Regions from separate parts of the Kocuria sp. UBA5001 genome, predicted to be linked through region 3. Evidence: riboswitches for the same ligand, from Rfam matches in the RefSeq annotation. Region 3 holds a riboswitch; each other region holds the start of a gene.
What was found. Region 3 has a riboswitch for thiamine pyrophosphate ahead of B3G12_RS12230 (bifunctional hydroxymethylpyrimidine kinase/phosphomethylpyrimidine kinase). Riboswitches for the same ligand answer to the same signal wherever they lie in the genome.

Region 1: it holds a riboswitch for thiamine pyrophosphate, as region 3 does, so the genes downstream of both, B3G12_RS08445 (3-oxoacyl-ACP reductase) here and B3G12_RS12230 (bifunctional hydroxymethylpyrimidine kinase/phosphomethylpyrimidine kinase) in region 3, are expected to answer to the same signal.
Region 2: it holds a riboswitch for thiamine pyrophosphate, as region 3 does, so the genes downstream of both, B3G12_RS09630 (ECF transporter S component) here and B3G12_RS12230 (bifunctional hydroxymethylpyrimidine kinase/phosphomethylpyrimidine kinase) in region 3, are expected to answer to the same signal.

The regions. Positions count from the first base shown of each region.
Region 1 is NZ_DGYR01000013.1:117,478-124,341, reverse strand. Features, by position in the region: gene nhaA (Na+/H+ antiporter NhaA) at 139-1,530, opposite strand; gene B3G12_RS08450 (hypothetical protein) at 1,738-1,959, shown strand; TPP riboswitch at 2,477-2,611, shown strand; gene B3G12_RS08445 (3-oxoacyl-ACP reductase) at 2,657-3,421, shown strand; gene B3G12_RS08440 (LLM class flavin-dependent oxidoreductase) at 3,423-4,853, shown strand; gene B3G12_RS08435 (phospholipase D-like domain-containing protein) at 5,034-6,293, opposite strand; gene B3G12_RS08430 (exodeoxyribonuclease III) at 6,446-6,864, shown strand, end outside.
Region 2 is NZ_DGYR01000014.1:7,556-14,419, forward strand. Features, by position in the region: gene B3G12_RS09610 (uridine kinase family protein) at 1-425, shown strand, start outside; gene B3G12_RS09615 (aminotransferase class IV) at 422-1,336, shown strand; gene B3G12_RS09620 (energy-coupling factor transporter transmembrane component T family protein) at 1,364-2,167, opposite strand; gene B3G12_RS09625 (ABC transporter ATP-binding protein) at 2,164-3,873, opposite strand; gene B3G12_RS09630 (ECF transporter S component) at 3,870-4,496, opposite strand; TPP riboswitch at 4,554-4,660, opposite strand; gene B3G12_RS09635 (DUF4235 domain-containing protein) at 4,757-5,029, opposite strand; gene mnhG (monovalent cation/H(+) antiporter subunit G) at 5,160-5,525, opposite strand; gene B3G12_RS09645 (monovalent cation/H+ antiporter complex subunit F) at 5,522-5,791, opposite strand; gene B3G12_RS09650 (Na+/H+ antiporter subunit E) at 5,788-6,435, opposite strand; gene B3G12_RS09655 (Na+/H+ antiporter subunit D) at 6,432-6,864, opposite strand, start outside.
Region 3 is NZ_DGYR01000021.1:213,850-220,713, reverse strand. Features, by position in the region: gene obgE (GTPase ObgE) at 1-261, opposite strand, end outside; gene rpmA (50S ribosomal protein L27) at 414-668, opposite strand; gene rplU (50S ribosomal protein L21) at 714-1,025, opposite strand; gene B3G12_RS12230 (bifunctional hydroxymethylpyrimidine kinase/phosphomethylpyrimidine kinase) at 1,269-2,909, opposite strand; TPP riboswitch at 2,897-2,991, opposite strand; gene B3G12_RS12225 (Rne/Rng family ribonuclease) at 3,079-6,345, opposite strand; gene B3G12_RS12220 (vitamin K epoxide reductase family protein) at 6,793-6,864, shown strand, end outside.

The DNA.
Region 1 (6,864 bases), on a different contig from region 3:
CTCAGCGCGTCGTGGAGTGCCATGGCACGGCTCCGTTCCACGCGATCCGACCTCGCGACTGACACAGTTTCGGCCCCGGGAAGCGCCCGGCACATGCCCTCCGCAACGACCACCGCAGGGGACGGAAGCCCCCGGTCCCTACGCCTCTGCGGCGTCGTTCCCGAACACCCGGGGTGACGCGCTGCGGTAGCGGCGGTTGCGGACCGCCAGCACACCGCCGGCCAGCACGGCCGCCAGGACCGAGGCGGTCAGCACGGCCACCTTGGCCTGGTCACCGGCGGCCGCGGACGGGTCGAAGCTGAGCTCCGAGATCAGCAGAGACACCGTGAACCCGATGCCGGCCAGCAGCGCGATCCCCACCAGGTCGATCCACCGGTAGGACGGATCCAGCTTCCGCCCGGTGAGCACGGTGGTGAGCCACGTGGCGGCAATGATGCCCAGCGGCTTGCCCAGGACGAGGCCCGCGATGGTGCCGAGCGTGACGGGGGCGGCGAGCGCCGTCGTCAATCCGTCCCAGCCGCCCACCGCGACGCCCGCGGAGAAGAACGCGAAGACCGGCACCGCGAACCCGGCGGACAGGGGCCGGACGCGGTGCTCCAGGTGCTCGGCGAGCTCCACGGGCTCCCCGGAGGCCTTCCCCGCGAGGACGGGGACGGCGAAACCGAGCAGCACGCCCGCGACCGTGGCGTGGATCCCCGCCTCGTGGACCAGGGCCCACGTGATCACGGCCAGCGGCACCAGGATCGCCCAGGCGGCCCACGTGCGGTGCGCGAAGAAGCGGGGGAAGCGGTGCGCCAGGAGCCCGAACACGGCCAGCGGGACGAGCGCGAGGAGCAGCGGGAGCACGTGCACCTCGTCGGTGTAGAAGACCGCGATGATCGTGATGGCCAGCAGGTCGTCCACCACGGCAAGCGTGAGCAGGAAGAGGCGGAGCGCGCTGGGCAGGTGCGAGCCCACGATCGCGAGCACCGCCACTGCAAACGCGATATCGGTGGCGGTGGGGATCGCCCAGCCGCCCAGGGTCTCGGGGTTCGTCGCGTTGACCGCCGCGTAGATCAGCGCGGGGACGACGACGCCGCCCACGGCCGCCGCGATCGGCACCGCCGCCTTCCCGAGGTCCCGCAGGTCACCCGCGACGAACTCGCGCTTGAGCTCGAGGCCCACGAGGAAGAAGAAGATGGCGAGCAGCCCGTCCGCGGCCCAGGTGCCGAGGCTGAGGTTCAGGTTCCACGGCTCGTAGCCGACCTCGAGGTCCCGCAGCTGGAAGTAGGAGTCGGCGGCGGGCGAGTTGGCCCAGACGAGGGCGATGACGGCGGCGACCACCAGGAGGATGCCGGCCACGGTCTCGCGGCGCAGGACGTCCTGGAGTCGGGAGAGGGCGCCGCCCGCGGGGTGGTCAGGCTCGCACGTGGGCTCAGGATGGTTGAAGAAACCGGGCTCCGAGACGAAGCCGGAGGGCTCTTCCTGCACCACGGGCTCCGGGGATCCGGGCTCACGGTGGGCAGGGGTGGTCGTGTGGTGCAGGGGCATGGACTACTCCAATGTCGACGGGCATCACGCTCATTACCGCCGACCAGACTTCCCGGCACACCAGCCAGCAAGAGTAGCAGGGCGCTTTTGGGTGGCGCACCCGGGGCGGCTTTCAGAAAGGCGGTCCCGCAGCAACCCACTCGGCTTCTCTGTCGCTGCGACCCGGGACACGAGACGATCTGGCAGTGACCTGCCTACGGTGGGGGCATGCTGAAACGGAAATCGGTGGGCTTGCTGATCCAGGGGTCCGCGATGGTGGCCCTCTTCCTGATCACTTTCATTGGAGCGCGGGAATCATGGCTGCTCATGACCCTGGAACTGCTTTTCGCCGTCATCTTTTTCACCAAGGCGGTGCAAGAACGGCGTGCAGAAGTCGCGGCACAGCGCCGTCGAGCGGCGCGCCGCCCCGCGAGCAACGGCCTGTCTTGACCGAGCTGCCACCGGCAGGACCGGTTATACCGGACTGCGGTGCGGCTGTGGCTTGGAAACACGAGCCAACATCAGGCTGATTCCCCACAGGAACAGGACCAGCAGCGGTACGAGAGTCATCATGGACGGCTCGTCCACGACTGTCACGCCGCCCACGTTCTCCCAGGTGCATGTGTGGCCCAGTGGCACCCAGCTCCACTCCGGCTCACCGTAGATCGAGCTTCCGTCGCCCAGTTCGCAGGACAGGGATCCGGAGTACACGAGTCGCTCCGCCACAAGCCCTCCGACCCAGGCGAGTACCGCTGCGAGCCACAGCACCCATCCAACGTTCCTTGCCCGCGAAGCGGCTGTTCGGTGTGACATTCGCCCGTCTCCGTTCTGGCTGCCGTGCCCCTCCGCCGAGCGCGCTGCCGGTTATTTGGTCTCGCCACTTTCCTATCAGGGTTCCCTGCGACCCCATCCTTCCCGGTCAATCCGCTCACTTGATCCTCGCCAAACCTCCCTGACTACACTGACCACCAGTGACACGGGGTGCCGCCACCCTTCCCTCCAGCCCCACCGGGCGCACGGAGCGTGAAGCCAAGGCGGCTGAGATGACACCCGTCGAACCTGTCCAGTTAGTACTGGCGAAGGGATGTCACGGTCGCACCGCGCAGGTGGCGCACCGCTTTCTTCGCCGTGAGCCACAGGAGTGAGCATGCGGATCGAGAACGCCATCGTCCTGGTCACCGGCGGAGCCCGTGGGCTCGGGGAGCACCTCAGCCGGGCATTCGCGCGCGAGGGTGCGCGCGTCGTCGTGAACTACCACGCGAGCGAGGACCGCGCCCGGGCGCTGGTCCGTGAGCTCGGGGAGGACAGGGCGCTCGCCGTCCAGGCGGACGTGACCGATGCCCACCAGGTGCGGGACATGGTCACCCAGGCCCGGGAGCACTTCGGCGCGCCGATCACGGTGGCCGTGAACAACGCCCTGGTGGACTTCAGCTTCAACGGGGACGCCCGCCCCACCCTGGAGCACCTGACCGCCGAGAACCTCACGCAGCAGTTCCACGGCGCCGTGGTGGGCGCCCTCAACGTGATGCAGGCGGTCACCCCGGGCATGGGCCAGGCCGGTGAGGGGCGCATCATCAACATCGGCACCAACCTCTTCCAGAACCCGGTGGTCCCCTACCACGACTACACCGCCGCGAAGGCCGCCCTGCTCGCGCTCACCCGCACCGCCGCCAAGGACCTCGGCCCGCAGGGCATCACCGTGAACATGATCTCCGGTGGCCTGCTGCGCACCACGGACGCGAGCGCCGCCACCCCGGACGAGGTCTTCGACTTCATCGCCGCCGGCACCCCCCTGGGCCGCGTGACCACCCCTGAGGAGTTCGCGAACACCGCCCTGTTCTTCGCCTCGGACTGGTCCCGCGGGGTCACCGGCCAGAACCTGGTGGTCGACGGCGGGCTGGTGATGGACTGACATGGCCGTCCCCTCCCCGCACGACGACGCCGCCCAGCCCGGTCCCGCGCGCACGGCACCTGCCGGGGGCGCGGCGTCGGCAACCACCCCCGAAGCCGGGCCGACGCTCGGGACGGCCGCTGCGGCGTCGTCGACAACAAAGACACCGGCCCGCCGCCTCCACCTCAACGCGTTCCTCTACGGCGCCGGCCACCACCAGGCGGCGTGGCGCGCCCCGAACTCCTCGGTGCACCGCCTCACGGACATCACCTACTACGAGGAACTCGCGCAGACCGCCGAGCGTGGCCTGTTCGACGCCGTGTTCTTCGCGGACGGCCACAGCGTGGGCGACGTCTCCGGCGGTCCGGTCTGGGCACTGGAACCGCTCACGGCGCTGTCCGCGATGGCGCGCGCCACCGAGCGCATCGGCCTGGTGTGCACGGTCTCTTCCACGTTCTTCGCCCCGTTCCACGCGGCCCGGATGCTCGCATCCCTGGACCACATCTCGGGCGGCCGGGCGGGCTGGAACGTGGTGACCTCCATGTGGGATGCGGAAGCCCGCAACCACGGCTACCGGGCCATGCCGCCCAAGGACGAGCGCTACGAGCGCGCCCGCGAGTTCGTGCAGGTGGCCCGCGCCCTGTGGGCCAGCTGGGACGAAGACGCCGTCACCGCGGACCCCGAGGGCCAGTGGGCGGACCCCTCCAAGCTGCACCGCCTGGACCACGAGGGCCGCCACTTCCTGGTGGACGGACCCCTCACGGTCCCGCGCTCCCCGCAGGGCGAGCCGGTGCTGTTCCAGGCCGGTGCGTCCGGGCCCGGCAAGGCCCTGGCCGGGGACTACGCGGAGGGGATCTACGCCGTGGCCTACGACCTCCCGGCCGCCCAGGAGTACTACTCCTCGGTCAAGGCGGAGGTCGCGCGGGCCGGCCGCGATCCGGAGTCCGTGGCCGTGATGCCCGGGCTGGTCACCTACGTGGGCCGCACCCACGAGGAGGCCCTCGCCAAGCAGGACCGCGTGGACCGGCTGCTGCCCGTGGAGCAGTCCCTCGCGCAGCTCTCCACGTTCGTGGAGCAGGACTGCTCCCAGCGGGAGCTGGACGCGCCCGTTCCCCCGCTGCCGCCCCTGGAGAAGTTCACCGGTCCGCAGGGGCGCTACGGCACCATCCTGCGCATCGTCGAGGCCGAGAACCCCACCGTCCGGCAGCTGCTCGGGCGCCTGGCCGCCGGCGGCGGGCACTGCACCATGGTGGGCACGCCGCAGAGCATCGCCGACCAGATGCAGGAGTGGCTGGAGAAGGGTGGTGCGGACGGCTTCAACCTCATGCCGCCCGTGCAGCCGGACTCCCTCGCCGATTTCGTGGACCTCGTGGTCCCGGAGCTGCAGCGCCGCGGCCTGTTCCGCACCGAGTACACCGCCACCACGCTGCGCGGTCACCTCTCGCAGGTCTGAGCCGGGCAGGACGACGCCGCCGCGCCCCGTTCGTGGGGCGCGGCGGCGTCGTGCGGAGACGAGCAGGCGGATCCTGGCTCCGGGTGGAGGCCCGGGTGGAGGCGCAGATCGGGCCCCGGCGACGAGGCGACCGGCGTGGGTGCCGGAACGCGGCGGCGTCGTCCCCTCAGGTCTCCCGGATCACATCAGGGGCCGCAGCGGCGCGAGCACCACCTCGGCCACCCGCGCCATGGGGTGGCGGTCACGCCACGCCGGCGAGGTCAGCTCGTCGCAGTGTGTGCTGTCCGAGAGGAAGACCTTCTCCATCTCCGCGGCGAAGTCCTTGTCCACGATCTCCACGTTGGTCTCGTAGTTGAAGGACAGGGAGAGCCGGTCCAGGTTGGCGGTGCCCACGGTGGACCACTCGCCGTCGATCGTGGCGGTCTTGGAGTGGATCATGCACGCCGCATACAGCAGGATGGTCACCCCGGCCTCCAGCAGCTGGCCGTAGAAGCCCCGGGAGACCCAGTCCGCCACGATGTGGTTCGAGTCCTTGGGCACCATGATCCGCACGTCCACACCGCGGCGGGCGGCGGCCAGGAGCGTGTCCAGGATCTGCTGGTCCGGCACGAAGTACGGGGTGTTGATCCAGATGTGGTCCCTGGCCCGCTCGATCGCGCTCAAGTACATGCCGCGGATGGGATACACCAGCTGGATGGGGAGGTTCGGCGAGACGCGCACCTCCGGATCCCAGTTCTTGGGCGGGATCCACTCGATCGCGTGCTCCGGGGCGCGGTGCTCGTTCCACACGGCAGCGATGGCGTTGCGCAGTCCCCACACCGCCGGGCCGATCTCCCGGATGTGGGTGTCGCGCCAGTGCCGGGAGTACATCGAGCCGATGTTGAAGCCGCCCACGAAGCCGATGTTGTCGTCCACCACCAGGATCTTCGAGTGGCACAGCCCCGAGAAGCGCAGGGGGCCCTTCCAGAACGGACGCCGCACCGCGGGGACGCGGAAGACGTCCACCTTCTCGGAGAACCGGTAGAACGAGTGCGGCACCACGGTGTTCGCGAACCCGTCGTAGATCACGAAGACCTTCACGCCCCGCTCGGCCGCACGGTTCATGCCGTCGAGGAAGCGCTGCCCGATCTCGTCGCCCTTCCAGATGAACGTCTCCATGTGGATCGAGCGCTCGGCACCGTCGATCGCCTCGAGCATGTCCTCGTACACGTCCTCACCGGAGGTGTAGACGGTCATTGCGGAGTCCTGCACCTGCGCGGTGTACGTGCCCGGGCGAGGAGCATCACGCTGCTTGCGCCCGCGCTGCTTCCACCAGTCGACGCCCACGAGGGACGCAACCACCACGGCCTGCGCCCCGAGCAGCGAGGCCGCCCCCACTCCCGCGGCCTTGAGGATGATCCGACGTTCCCTGATCTCGGCTAGCGCCCGCATTGCGTTCATGACGCCACAGTAGTGCCGCTCACCCCGCAGCCACCACGGTTTCGGGGGCGCCGCCTGGGAGTCGTCCTGGATCCGAGGGTGCGCGGCCCTCCCGACGACGACGTCGCACGGCTGGTTTCTCAGGGCCCGCGCGGGTGGCTACCGTGGGGAGCATGAGAATCGCCACGTGGAACGTGAACTCCATCCGTGCCCGCGCCGACCGCATCGAGGCGTGGCTCGACCGTTCGGACGTGGACGTCCTGGCCATCCAGGAGACCAAGGCCAAGGACGAGAACTTCCCGTGGGAGCTCTTCGAGTTCGCGGGCTACGAGGTGGCGCACTTCGGCGTGAACCAGTGGAACGGCGTCGCCATCGCCTCCCGCGTGGGGCTCAAGGACGTGGAGCGAACCTTCCCTGACCAGCCCACGTTCGGCAAGCCCGGCCAGGAGCCCGCCCAGGAGGCCCGGGCGATCGCCGCCACGTGCGACGGCGTGCGGATCTGGTCCCTCTACGTGCCCAACGGGCGCGGGCTGGAGGATCCCCACATGCCGTACAAGCTCGAGTGGCTGCGGGTGCTCGAGGGCCACGCCAG
Region 2 (6,864 bases), on a different contig from region 3:
ACCTGTACCCGGGCTGGAACGGACTGGCCGAGGGCATGAGCGAGTACCGCACACGCATCCTCGAACCGCTGCGGCGCGGCGAGGACGCGCACTGGACCGCCTGGGACTGGCTGACCAGCGAACCGGGCACGCCCCGGCTCACGCGCGCCGCCGAGATCGTCCTGGTGGAGGGCGTGGGAGCCTGCCACCGCGAGGCCCGGGCGCTGCTCGACACGTCCGTGTGGGTGGAGCTGCCCACGTGGCAGCGCAAGCAGCGGGCCCTCGCCCGCGACGGTGCCACGTACGAGAACTACTGGGACGTGTGGGCCGAGCAGGAGGAGCACTACCTCGCGGAGGACCCCGTGTGGGAGGCCGCGGACATCATCCACCCTGGCCCCGCGCCCCAGCTTCCCGCACCGACCGCCGAGGAGCGGGACGGCTCGTGAGCTCCGGACCGGGCGCCGCGGTGCTGCTGTCCCCCGTGACGGGTCCGCCCCGCCCGGTTGATCCGCGCGAGCCCATGGTGCGCCTGGAGGACCAGGCGCTCACCCGCGGTGACGGGATCTTCGAGACGCTGCACGTGCTGGACGGCACCGCCTACAAGTTCGACGCGCACCACGCCCGGCTCGCCGCCTCCGCCCGCACCGCGGACCTTCCCGCGCCCCCGCAGGACGTCTGCCGCGCGGCCCTGGCCATGGGGCTCGACGCCGCCGGGCCGGGTTCCCACGACCCGTCCCGTGATCTCGGGGCCGAGCACTCGGTCAAGCTGAGCGTGAGCCGGGGCGTGCCGGGTGGTGAGCCGTGGGCGTGGCTCACCGTGTCGCCGGTGCCCCCGCAGACCTTCGAGGCCCGCCAGGACGGCGTGTCCGTGCTGCTGCTGGAACGCGGCCACGACCCGGCCGAGGACTCCGGGATGCCCTGGCTGCTTCCCGGTGTGAAGACGCTTTCCTACGCGGTCAACATGGCCGCCGTCCGCCACGCCCGGGCGAACGGCGCGCAGGACGTTGTGTTCACCACGTCCACGGACCGCAGGATCCTTGAGGGGGCAACGTCGTCGGTGGTGTGCGCCCGCACCTCGCCCGGGCAGCCACCCACCCTGGTGACGCCCGAACCGTCACGCGGCATCCTGCCGGGGACGTCACAGGCCAGGATCTTCGACGCCGCGCGCCGTCACGGCTGGGGCGTGGACTACGGGCCCCTGCATCCCCGGGACCTCCTGGAGGCGGACGCCGTGTGGCTCACGTCCTCGGTGCGACTCGCGGTGCCCGTGACCAGGGTGGACGGCCACCCCGTCCGCTCGGACCCCGCCCTGACCCGCACCCTGACCGACTTCCTGCTGGGGCGCGCAGACGGCTGATGCAGGCGGGCGAGGGCCGATCCGTGATCACTGCCAGATGTAGCGGTGCGTCCCCATTCCCATCGACAGGACAAGAGCACCGACTGCCGTCACGACGACCGCCACCCCCACGAGCACGTCCACCCGGCTGTAGTGCAGGGGACGGGCCCAGGTGCGCGGTCCCGCCCCGAACCCTCGCGCCTCCATGGTCATGGCCAGCCGGGTCGCGCGGCGCAGGGACTGGACGAGCAGGGTGAACGCCTGACCGCCGAATTCTCCGGCCACACCCCACGGCGTGTGGGATCCTCCGGCCCCGCGGGCGCGGCGAGCAGCCGTCAGGACGCTCCACTCGGTGATCATGACCTCCACGAGACGCATCGCAGCCAGGGCAGCCAGGACGAAGCGCGCGGGCAGCTTGAGCGTCTGGGCGAGACCGTCCGCGAGGTCCGTGGGGTCGGTGGTCAGCAGCACCGTGATCCCAGGCAGGGCGATGGCCAGCCCGCGCAGCGCGATTGCCCCGCCAGCCGCGAGAGATCCGGTGGTCACGGTGATCCATCCGAGCTGCAGCAGAACGGGGCCACCGGCGTCGGAGAGCATCGCCGTTCCCCAGCCACTGATCAGGGCTGCCACGAGGATCGGCCACAGCCGCGTGAGCAGCCGCAGCGGTCGCATGCCCACCCCCGCGAGCAGGAGCAGCTGACCCCCCAGGGCCACCGCGTTCGTCACGGGATCGGCGCTGAGCACGATCACCACGGTGATCAGCAGCGCACCGAGCAGCTTCACCACGGGATTCGCCCGGGCCAGCAGCCCGCTCCGGGGGCCGAAGATGCCCGGTGTTGCCGTGGTGCTCATGAGCCCAGCCCCACTTCCTCCGCGTCGAGCGCGGTCATGAGGTCCCGGTCGTGCGTCACTGCCACCACGGCCGTGCCCCTGTCCATCTCTTCCACCAGGAGATCCACGAGTTCCTTCCAGGTGCGGGCGTCCTGGCCGAACGTGGGCTCGTCGAGGATCACCACTGCGGGTGCCGCTGCGAGCACCGTGGCTACGGAGAGCCGACGCTTCTGGCCCCCGGAGAGCGTGAAGGGGTTGGCCCCGGCCAGGTCCTCCAGGCGCAGCCGCCGCAGCAGGTCCGCGACCCGGGCGTCGTCGGCCGTCACGTCCCGCCGCGGCTTTGAGCGCTCCGAGTGGCGGCGCAGCTGCTCCGGACCGAATTCGAGCTCCTCCCGCACCGTTGAGCGCAGGAACTGGTGCTCGGGGTGCTGGAACACGGTGCCCACCCTCGAGATCAGCTCGCTGCCGTCCCACAGGCCAGGATCCGGTGGCGCGTCATCTGCCAGGACGGCGGAGGCTCGCACCGTGCCGCGCACGGGCACCAGGAGACCGGCCAGTGTGAGGGCGAGCGTCGACTTCCCGGCCCCGTTGGGTCCGGTGACGGCCAGGGCGCGGCCCGCGCGGACGTCCAGCGTGATGTGCTCGGCCGCGGGCGGGAAGTCCACCACTCTGCGTGCCGGCGCCTCGAGAGTTTCGCCACGTCGCCACGACCTGCGGGCCCGACGCCGCTCGCGCGCCACCACTCGACGCGACGGCTGGATGCGGGAGACTCCCAGCTCCCGGGCGCTGAGGAGGACCGCACCGTCCCGGGGCGCAGGGCTCCCCGCGGCGTGCGGGGGACGGTCTCGACCGGAGCGCGCGGTGCCCGCACCGCGTGGGCACTCGTCCCCGCCGTCGGGACCCTCGGCCGCCGCGTCGACCTCGACAGCTCTGCGGTGGGCGGGCGGACGCGTCGTCGGAACCCAGTCCGGAACCCACGTGCCCTGCGCCTGCAGCAGCTTCCGGGCATCGTGGAGCGTCTCCCGGGTGGGGCCGTCGAAGGCCACCGAGCCGTGGTCGTCGAGCACGATCACCCGGTGCACCACCGGTTCCCACAGTGCAACACGGTGCTCCACGACCACCAGGGTAGTGCCGTCCTGCCGGACGGCCCGGGACACGGCCCGGCAGAGTTCCACCGCTCCCTCGTGGTCCACGCTGGCCGTCGGCTCGTCGAGCAGCAGCAGGCGGGGCCGCATGGCCATGACACCCGCGAGCGCCAGGCGCTGCTTCTGACCACCGGACAGCGCCGTGGTGGAGTGCTCCAGGGGGAGGTGGAGACCGACCCTGTCCAGCGCCTCGTGGACGCGCGGCCAGATCTGCTCACGGGGAACGGCCAGGTTCTCGAGACCGAACGCGACGTCGTCCCCGATCCGCGAGAGAACCACCTGCGTCTCCGGATCCTGGTGCATGAAGCCCACGGCCCCCCGCGCGTCGCGCGGGTCGGCGCCGTCGACCGTCAGTTCACCCGATCGGGACTGCCCGTCCGGATCCTGCTCCACACCCGCCAGGGCCTGCAGCAGGGTGGACTTGCCGGCACCGGAAGGACCCAGGAGCAGAACGCGCTCCCCTGCACCGATCTGCGCATCCACCCCCGCGAGGCTCGGGTTCTGGCGCCCGGGGTAGTGCCAGCCGAAGTTCTCGAGACAGACCGACGCGCCCACCGGGATGGTGGCCGACGCGGCTGTCATCGCCGGCGCGCGGCGCCGGATGCGAGGGCGCTGAGGACGCCCGTGGCCTGCAGCGCACGCACCACGAGCCACATCAGGGCGCCGGCGATCACGGCGCCGGAGAGCGTGGTGAACACGGCGTAGACCAGTTTCTGGTCCGTGGCCCACTCGTAGTTGTACAAGATGTTCTCGCTCACGGCGAGGAAGAGCCCGGAGACCGCGCCGCCCGCTGTGGCCGTGAGGAGCCCGAAGCTGCGGTAGCGGGTCAGCAGGAAGACGATCTCCACCCCCAGGCCCTGGATCACCCCGGAGAGGACCACGAGCCATCCCGCGTGGGTGCCCAGGAACATCTCCAGCACGGCCGCGAGCAGCTCACAGAAGATCGCGGCACCCGGCTTGCGGATGATCAGTGCACCGAGCGTGCCGGCCACGAGCCAGCCGCCCACGATGAGCCCGCCCGCGGGCGGATACGCCACGGACCCCGCAGAGACGGCCGGGGCGAGCAGGTTGGACCACAGCCAGAAGACCACCGCGCACACCGCCGCGAGAACGGAGGCGACCACGATGTCCACCACCCGCCACGAGTGCCGCCGGGAATTGCGTCCCTGGGGCGTTCGCGTGGATCTGGTGCCGACCTGTGTCATGTGAATCCTCCTGAAGATTCCAGGAGGGGAAGGCTCGCGTCCACGGGTGCGGACGGGTCCCTGAGATGCTCGACTCCCTAGCGCCGGTATGAACCGGATCAGGTTCGAGGGTCTGCGCTCACACGCACTCTCAGCGCCGCGGTGGCGCTCCCCTGTCGTTGAGTCGCCAGTCTAGACCACGGCACGCACGAGGGCCGGGTGCGTCGCGCACCCGGCCCTCGTGTGCAGGACCTCCCGGGCGCTCGGCCCGGTGGGGTACCTCAGATCTCGGACTGCGAGGTCTTGCCGGAGTCCTTCTTCTCGGACTCCATCTTGGACATCTGGCGGGCGATTCCCACCTTAATGACGGTGCCCACCACGCCGGTGATCATGGCCCACAGGATGATGTCCCGCCAGGCCTCGTCCTCATCCGGGTTCTTGGCGGGGGGTTCGTTGCCGGTGACCTGCTTCCACACCGCGGACAGGCCCTTGTTCGCGAGTGCCACGCCGCCCAGGGACGCCACGGTGCCGAGGATGTCCATCGCCTTGTTCATGAGGTGCTCCTTCTCGTCGCGAGTGCCGACGGCGCTCGGGGGCCGACGGCGTGCTGCTTCCTCCCCCAGCATACGAAACTCGGCGCGTGGCTGGGCGGTGCGGGGCGCGGTTCACCCGGAAATTATGTCCTCAGCGTGATTCCTCGTGCCCGGCGCGGGCTACAACGTCCCGCAGCTCGTCCTGCATGAGGTTCTCCTCGTGCAGGTGCTTGGAGCGGTATGCGGCCCGGCCCACCATGTGCGCGGAGACCGGTGCGGTGAGCAGCTGGAAGACCCACGCGAGGATCAGCAGCGGGATCATGCGCGGCTCCCCGCTCTCGATGGCCACGGCCGTGAGCATGAGGAACAGGCCGAAGACCTGCGGCTTGGTGCCCGCGTGCATGCGCGAGAGCAGGTCCGGGAAGCGCACCAGGCCGATCGCGGCGGACAGGGACATCAGGGCACCCAGCACCAGGCACAGCAGGGCGATCACGTCCAGGACGGTGTGCCAGCTCATGAACGCTCCAGCCCCACGTTGCGCGCCACCGTGACGGAGCCCAGGAAGCCCACCAGGGAGACGATCACGAGCAGGATGATGTTGTTGGTGTGGTGGTTGTAGACCATGTCCACGGCCAGGCACGCCCCCACGATGGCAAGCAGCACGTCCGAGGCGATCACGCGGTCCAGCAGGGAGGGCCCCTTCGCCAGTCGGTAGATGGTCCCGGCGGCGGCCAGGGCGAGGATCGCCCCGCACAGCCACACGGCGACGTCGAGCATTGTCATGAGCGCTCCTCCCCGTGGCCGGTGTCGGCCTCGTCCATCTCGTGCGTGGGCGACTCGAGCGCCCCGGTGGCCTCCGTGTTGTCGGAATCCCCGACCACGGTCAGCAGCTTCAGGTCCTCCCGGGTGCCCATGATGCGGATCCAGGCGGCCTCGATGTCCAGTGCGGAGCGCCGGAACGCCTCCGCCTGCTCGGGCGTGGAGATGTCCAGCACGTGGAAGTAGAGGATCCCGTTGCCGCGGTCCACCTCCACCACCAGGGACCCGGGGATCAACGCCATCGTGTGGCCCACGGCCGTCATGAGCAGGTCGTTGTTCTGGCGCAGGGGCACCCCCAGCACGGCGTTGCACACCCTCGGGCCCTGCGTGACCGCAAGCCAGAAGACCTGGAAGCTGGCCTTGGCCACCTGCCAGATAAACGTGGGCACGAACAGCGCGAAGTGCACCACGTTGAAGCGCCCGGACAGGCGCACGGGCGGCAGGGTCAGCAGGCGGGTGACGAGCAGCGCGAGCAACAGCCCGAAAACCAGGTTCCCGATGCTCCAGTCACCCCACAGCGCACCCCACACCACCACGAGCCACAGGATCAGCGGCAGCTCGGCGCGCAGGGAGTTGCGCGAACGGCGTCGCACCGCGGACGTGCTCATCGGCTCTCCTCACTTGCGCCGCCGTGACCCTCGGGGTGCAGGACGGCATTGACGTAGCGGTCCGGGTGCACCAGGTTCTCCGCGGAGTTGTCCGCGAGGTCGAACAGCGGCCCCGCGAAGACGGTGAGAGCCACGCCCACCACCACCAGGGCCGAGGTGGCACCCACCATGGTCCGCGGCAGCAACACCACCGGCGACCGCCCCGAGAACCTGCTGCCGGGCTTCCTCACGACCGCGCGCGAGGTGCGGGGACGCCTGCCCTGCGGCGTCGTGGCGCGCAGTACGGGGTCCGGGTACTCGGCGTCGTCGACGCTGCGCAGGAACACGCGGTTCCACACCCGGATCAGGGCCATCAGCGTGAGCAGCGAGACGAACACGGACACGCCCACCAGCAGGTAGCTCAACCACGTTCCGGTGCTCACGCCGGCC
Region 3 (6,864 bases):
CAGGTCCTGGCCCTTGAAGCCGTGGCGCATGTCTCCCTTGCCCGGCTCGCCGTTCGGGGCCTTCTGGTGCGGGGCGTGGTGGAAGCCCAGCAGCGTGGTGGACTGCCCGTCCACGCGCAGGATCACCGACCCGCCGTCGCCCCCGTTGCCGCCGTCCGGTCCGCCCAGGGGCTTGAACTTCTCGCGCTTGACGGACACGCAGCCGTGGCCCCCGTTGCCGCCGGTGGCGTGCACGACGACTCGATCAACAAAACTGGCCACGTGGCTCCTCGGGATCTGGGTGGCCCGCCGTGCGCGGGACCCGTTGGTCTCTGGTGAAAAGAATAGAGGGTGAGCGCGTAGAGCGCCCACCCTCTAGTGGTCGTCACCGCACGAGTCGGCGACGGGTGGACCCTGGGGTCCGGAAGAACTGACTACTCGGCGGTCTGGATGTTGACCACGCGGCGGCCACGGCGGGTGCCGAACTCGACGACACCGGCGGCCAGGGCGAACAGTGTGTCGTCCTTGCCGCGACCCATGTTCAGGCCGGGGTGGAAGTGCGTTCCGCGCTGACGGACGATGATCTCGCCGGCGTTGACGGACTGGCCGCCGAAGCGCTTCACGCCCAGGTACTGGGCGTTGGAGTCACGGCCGTTGCGAGTGGAGCTCGCACCCTTCTTGTGTGCCATGGTGTGTGCCTACCTTCGTTGAAAATGTATCGGGGACCGGGAGGATCAGGCGTTGATGCCGGTGATCTTGACGGTGGTCAGCTCGGCGCGGAAGCCCTGACGCTTCTTGTAACCGGTCTTGTTCTTGTACTTCATGATCGAGATCTTGGGACCGCGCAGGTCCTCGATGATCTCGGCCGTGACCTTGACGTCGGCCAGGGTCTTGGAGTCGGAGGTGACCTTGTCCCCATCGACCAGCAGCAGCGCAGGAAGCTCTACGGTGCTGCCTGCCTCGCCGGCGACGCGGTCAAGGGTCACGAGGTCTCCTACGGAAACCTTCTCCTGGCGGCCGCCTGCGCGGACAATCGCGTACACCACTTGGGAACTCACTTCTCTCGACATCTATGGACTGCGTGTGTGGGTCGGGCGGACTCCTGGATGCTGCGAATGTCGAGTCAGCCCGCTGCGGTGGTCGAGGACCGACCGCGTACCACGTGGCTGTCGCATCAGAACAGGGTGTTCGCCCGAGTGTGCCGCTCCCGCGTGCGGATCATAGATATGACGCACAGCGATGCCCGGCACCGACAGCCCAGACTACCCCATGCGGGGAAGTCACGCCAATCACCCCTCCTTGCTGCTCCCCCGCGCGGTCTGGGCGAAGAATGCCAGTTCGAGTCGGCACGCCCGCAGGAACGCGCGCCGCATCTCGGAGCGGCTCGCCGGGTTGGCGACGGCAGCCGCGCGGTCCACGGCGCGGCGCACCGTATCGGTGGCCGCCTGGAACCCCGGATCGCTGTAGGTGGCCAGCCAGTCCGCGTACGGATGCTCTTCCCACCCCACCGCGCGGGCACGCTCCATGAGCTCGGTCCCCACATGGGCGTAGAGCCAGTAGCAGGGCAGGATGGCCGCCGCTCCCACGGCGAAGCCGTCCTGCCCGGTGCGGGCCAGCAGGAAATCCGCGTAGGCGCTCGTGGTCTCGGACGGCTCGTGGGGTGCCCGCCCGGCCAGGCGGGCCCGGTGCAGGGCGGTCTCCGCGGTGACCACCGATGCCGAGGCAGACGCGAAGTGCTCCCGGGTGTCCTCGTCCGGGGCGGCCGCGGCGAGCAGGGCCAGCGCGCGGGAGTAGTACTCGAGGTACTGCATGTCCTGGTCCAGGTACCACTCGAACGCCTCGGGTCCCAGGGTGCCGTTCCCCAGGCCCCGGATGAAGTCCAGCTGCGCGATCTGCTCCCGGATCTCGGCGCTGTCCACCCACAGCTCGTCGGTGAACCGATCGCCCGGGACCAGGTCGCCGGCGGATGGCTCCCTTGGCGAGACGTCCGAGGCCGCCGGGGCTCCCTGCGTGGCTGCGCCCGCGGGGGCGGCGCCGTCCGGGTCCGCTGCCTCGGTGGCGTCGGCGGCGCAGGCCTCGGCCAGGAACTGCGGGTCCGTGACCAGGGCCTGTACGTGGTGCATGTGGTGCACCGGGCCGTTGCCGTGGCCCACGTGCAGGGTGTCCGCGATGCGCAGTGCGGCCCGCAGCCACTCGCGGGCCGTACCGATGCCCCCGGCCCAGTCCCCCGTGCGAGCCACCACGGTGGCCACGGCGGAGGACAGTGAGCAGCCCGTGCCGTGGGTGTTGCGTGTGACCACGCGCGGTCCGGTGAACTCGGCCACCGGCTCGTGGACGCCCGGGACCACGAGGGCGTCCGGCGTGAGCTCGCCGCCCAGGTGCCCGCCCTTGACGAGCACGCGCGTGCCGAAGGCGTCGGAGACGGCGCGGCCCTGCGCGAGCGCCTCGTCCCACGTGGTGGCCACGGGGCGCTCCGCGAGCACCGCCAACTCGGGAAGGTTCGGGGTGATGAGGTCCGCCGCGGGCAGCAGTCCGCGCAGAGCCTCCTCCGCCTCGCGCTCCAGCAGCCGCCCGCCGGCGGTGGCGACCATCACGGGGTCGACAACGACCACGGGCGCGCGACCGGCCGCGAGCCACTCCCGGACCGTCTCGATGACGTCCACGGAACCGAGCATCCCCACCTTCACGGCGTCGAGCTCGACATCGTCCGAGACCGCGTCCAGCTGCGCGCGCAGAATGTCGACGGGAGGGGTGTGCACGCTGCGCACGCCCTGCGTGTTCTGGGCGACCACCGCGGTGACAACGCTGAGGCCGTAGCCGCCCATCGCGGCGATCGACTTCAGGTCCGCGGCGTGGCCAGCGCCGCCGGTGGGGTCCGTCCCGGCGATCGACAGGACGCGGGGCACGGTGAGGACGGGTGCGGTGTCCACGACATCCCTTCGCTAGTGCGAGCTAGATCAGGTTCGACGGGTGTGTTCTCAGCCGCGTGGCGCGGCACCCCGTGTGTGCTCCACCGATCATGCCACAGGGGCGCCCGGATCCCTCCGGACGCCCCTGCGGCATCGGTTCACCTCTCGCACCAGTGGGGTGCGGCGGCGTTCACTCTCCCTTGCGGGTCATCGTGATGTCCTGGGCCTTCACACCCACGCCCACCACGGTGGGCTGCCCGTCCATGGTCGCGGCCTTCTTCGGGCCGGTGGCCGCCGCGGTGAAGCGGCTGACGGTGGACTTCTGCGCCTCGTACTCCTGGGTGGTCACGCTCGCTGTGCCGGGGGCGGCAGCCGGCGCCACCGCACGGCGCGAGCCACGACGACGCCGCGCCGGTGCCGGCGTCTCGGCCGCTGGCTGGGCAGTGGTGGCGGGAACGCCGGAACGGCTGCCCGCGCCCCCGTTCTGCGCGGGCGCTGCGGTCTTTCCGGTGGATGTCGGGGCGTTCGACTCCGCGTCCTGACGGCCGCCCTGCTCGGCACCACCGTCGCGTCCTGCGCGGCGGCTGCCCTGGCGGGACCCGCCACGGCCGTTGGACGAACGGTTGCGGGAGCTGCCCCCGCGCGAGCCGGAATCAGCGGTCTCGGGGCCCTTGCCCTCGGAGCCGTCGAAGCTCTCGGACTCCGGCGCACCGGATCCGCCACGGTTCTTCCCCGACTGCGCGGAGTCACCGGAGGTCTCCTCTGTGAACGCCGCCGTCAGCGAGTCCAGCGAGAGCGACTCCCCGGGCCCTGCGACGTCACGCGCGCCGGAGCGGTCCTGGCCGGACTGTCCCTGCGGGAGTTCGATGACCTCGCCGTGGATCGTGACGCTGGAGGAGCTGTCCGCACCCTCGGAGGAGTCTCCCGCGTCCGCCGAGCCCTCCTGCTGGGTGCCATTCTCCTCGCCCTGCGGCCCACGGCCCCGGCTGCGCTTGCCGCGGCGCTTCTTGCGGCGGCGGCCGCCGTCGGACTCGCCGTCCGAGGTGCTGCGGTTGTCCAAGTCCCCGTGGGTGCCCGCGGAGCCGTGAGTCTCGGGAGTACCGTCCGTGTCCGAGCCCTGCCGGTTCTGGCCGCCACCCTGCGGGGTGGCCTCGGCACCGGAACCGTGCTGCGCGGCGTCGTCGTCCTCGTGCGTGGAGGCTGAGGCGATGTTCGCGAGCGCAGCGCGGGTGGCCTCGGCGCGGGCCTGGTTCTCCTGCTCCTCCGAGCCCGCGCCCCGGTTCTGGGACTTGGAGTGCCCCTGCTGCTGGTTGCTTTGGGGCTTGCCGGAGCGAGAGCGCTTGCGCTCGTTGCGGTTGCCACGGTGGTCCGTGGGCGCGGCGCTGGAGCGGCCCTGGAGCGGGTGGTCGTGGACGACGACGCCGCGTCCCGCGCACTCCTCGCAGGGCTCCGAGAAGACTTCGAGCAGTCCGGTGCCCATGCGCTTGCGCGTCATCTGCACGAGACCCAGCGAGGTCACCTCGGCCACCTGGTGCTTGGTGCGGTCCCGGCCCAGGCACTCCACGAGCCGGCGCAGCACGAGGTCGCGGTTGGACTCGAGCACCATGTCGATGAAGTCGACCACAATGATCCCGCCGATGTCCCGCAGCCGCAGCTGGCGCACGATCTCCTCGGCAGCCTCCAGGTTGTTCTTGGTGACGGTCTCCTCGAGGTTGCCGCCGGAGCCCGTGAACTTGCCCGTGTTGACGTCCACCACGGTCATGGCCTCGGTGCGGTCGATCACCAGGGAGCCACCGGAGGGCAGGAACACCTTGCGCTCCAGCGCCTTGTGGATCTGCTCCTCCACGCGCATGTGCTCGAAGAGGTCCTCGTCCTCGGTCCAGCGGTGCAGCCGGTCCAGCAGGTCCGGGGCCACGTAGGTCACGTAGGCCTCGATGTTGTCCCACGCCTGCTCGCCCTGGACCACCATGGCGGTGAAGTCCTCGTTGAAGACGTCGCGGACGGTCTTGATGGTCAGGTCCGGCTCCGCGTAGAGCATCTCCGGGGCGAGCGTCTTGGTGGACGCGGCCTTCTCCTGGATCTGCTCCCACTGGGACCGCAGCCGGTTGATGTCGTTGGTCAGCTCCGTCTCGGAGGCACCCTCCGCCGCGGTGCGCACGATCACGCCCGCGCCCTCGGGCAGGCGGTCCTTGAGGATCTTCTTCAGCCGCTGCCGCTCGACGTCCGGCAGCTTGCGGGAGATCCCCGTCATAGAGCCTCCTGGCACGTACACGAGGTAGCGGCCGGGCAGCGAGACCTGGCTCGTCAGGCGTGCACCCTTGTGGCCCACCGGATCCTTGGTGACCTGCACGAGGACGGCGTCCCCTGACTTCAGGGCGTTCTCGATCTTGCGGGGCTTCTTGCCGAGCTCGGCGGCGTCCCAGTCCACCTCACCGGCGTAGAGCACGGCGTTGCGGCCGCGCCCGATGTCCACGAACGCCGCCTCCATGGACGGCAGCACGTTCTGTACCTTGCCCACGTACACGTTGCCGATCAGGGAGTCCTGCTGCGTGTGGGAGACGAAGTGCTCCGCGAGGATTCCGTCCTCCAGCACGCCGATCTGGATCCGGTTCTCCTTCTGGCGCACGAGCATCGTGCGCTCCACGGACTCGCGGCGCGCGAGGAACTCGGCCTCGGTGATCACGTGGCGCTTGCGGCCGAACTGGCGGGACTCACGGCGCCGCTGTCGCTTCGCCTCCAGGCGCGTGGAGCCCTTGACGCCCACCACCTCGTCCGGGCCGGTGCCCTCGGAGCCGCCGCGGGGGGCGCGCACGCGGGTCACGGAGCCGTCGGAGTCGTCCACGAGCTCCATGTCCTCCTCGCCACGGCGCCGACGACGACGCCGCTTGCTGGAGGCGGTGCCCAACTCGTCCTCGTCCTCGTGGTCACCGCGGGCGCCACGCTCGGCCTCCCGCTGCGCCTCGCGCTCCTGGGCGGCCTCGCGGAGGCGAGCGGCCTGCGCCTCGGCGGCCTTGCGGATCTCGTCCGGGTCCGGCGCGTGGAACATCAGGGACGCGCCGGGGCCGAAGGCGCCGAAGTTCTCCTGCGTGGGGGGCTCGGTCTCCTCCTCGGTGACCTCCACGGTCACGTTCTCGACGGCCTCGGCCGTCTCGGCCGCCCCGCTCTGCTGCAGCCCGGACTCCGACGGCGTGACCTCGCCCTGACCCGCACCGGCGTCGGTGGGCTCCGCCGCGGACGGCTGCGCTGAGGCACCGAGTGCGGCGGCGGCCTTGGTGTCCCCCGCGGGGATCTCGCCGACCGTGGCCGAGGTGGTGCCCTCCTCGGCCGCGGCAACCGCAGCGGCGTCGTTCGCCACGGAGGCGGTGGCCGGCTCGGTACTAGCGGCGGCGTCCTGCACGACTGGGGTGGAGGCCGCGGCCTCCAGGGGGGACTGGGAGTTTTCCTGCTCAGGTTCCATGTGTGGTTGTGCTCCTGCTCGGGGCACCGCCCGCACCCGGGCCCGAGGTGTGCTCGGTCGGTCGAGCCGGTGTTCTCCACGCGGCCGCCGGAAGTCGATTTCGTACCCGCGGGCGTGGCGTGTGTCACGCGCGCCGTCCACGGGCCGACGGATGCCCGAGCCGCTGGGTCCTGGGGACCGCGGACTTGACCGGTGCGGACGCGCTCGATCCTCTGAGAGCCGCGGGTCCGCACCGATGCCGATCGGTGCTCCTGCCGGGTCGGGTCCTCATGTGCGGCTGAGGGCCGACCACCTGCAGTATCTCACAGTCGTCCCCCTGTCACCGCGCATTCCGCGTGGTGCAGCGCACACGGTCCTCCTGGAGGTGATCCCGGCGGCGGGCACTCCCCACCCGGGCCCGGCGGTGCACCGAGTGGACGCCCATACAGGTGGTCTACCATCGGGCGCGTGAGCTCAACATCCCCCGCACCAGCCGCACACCCCCACGATCCGGTCCGGGACCACTCTCCCGTTCCCGTT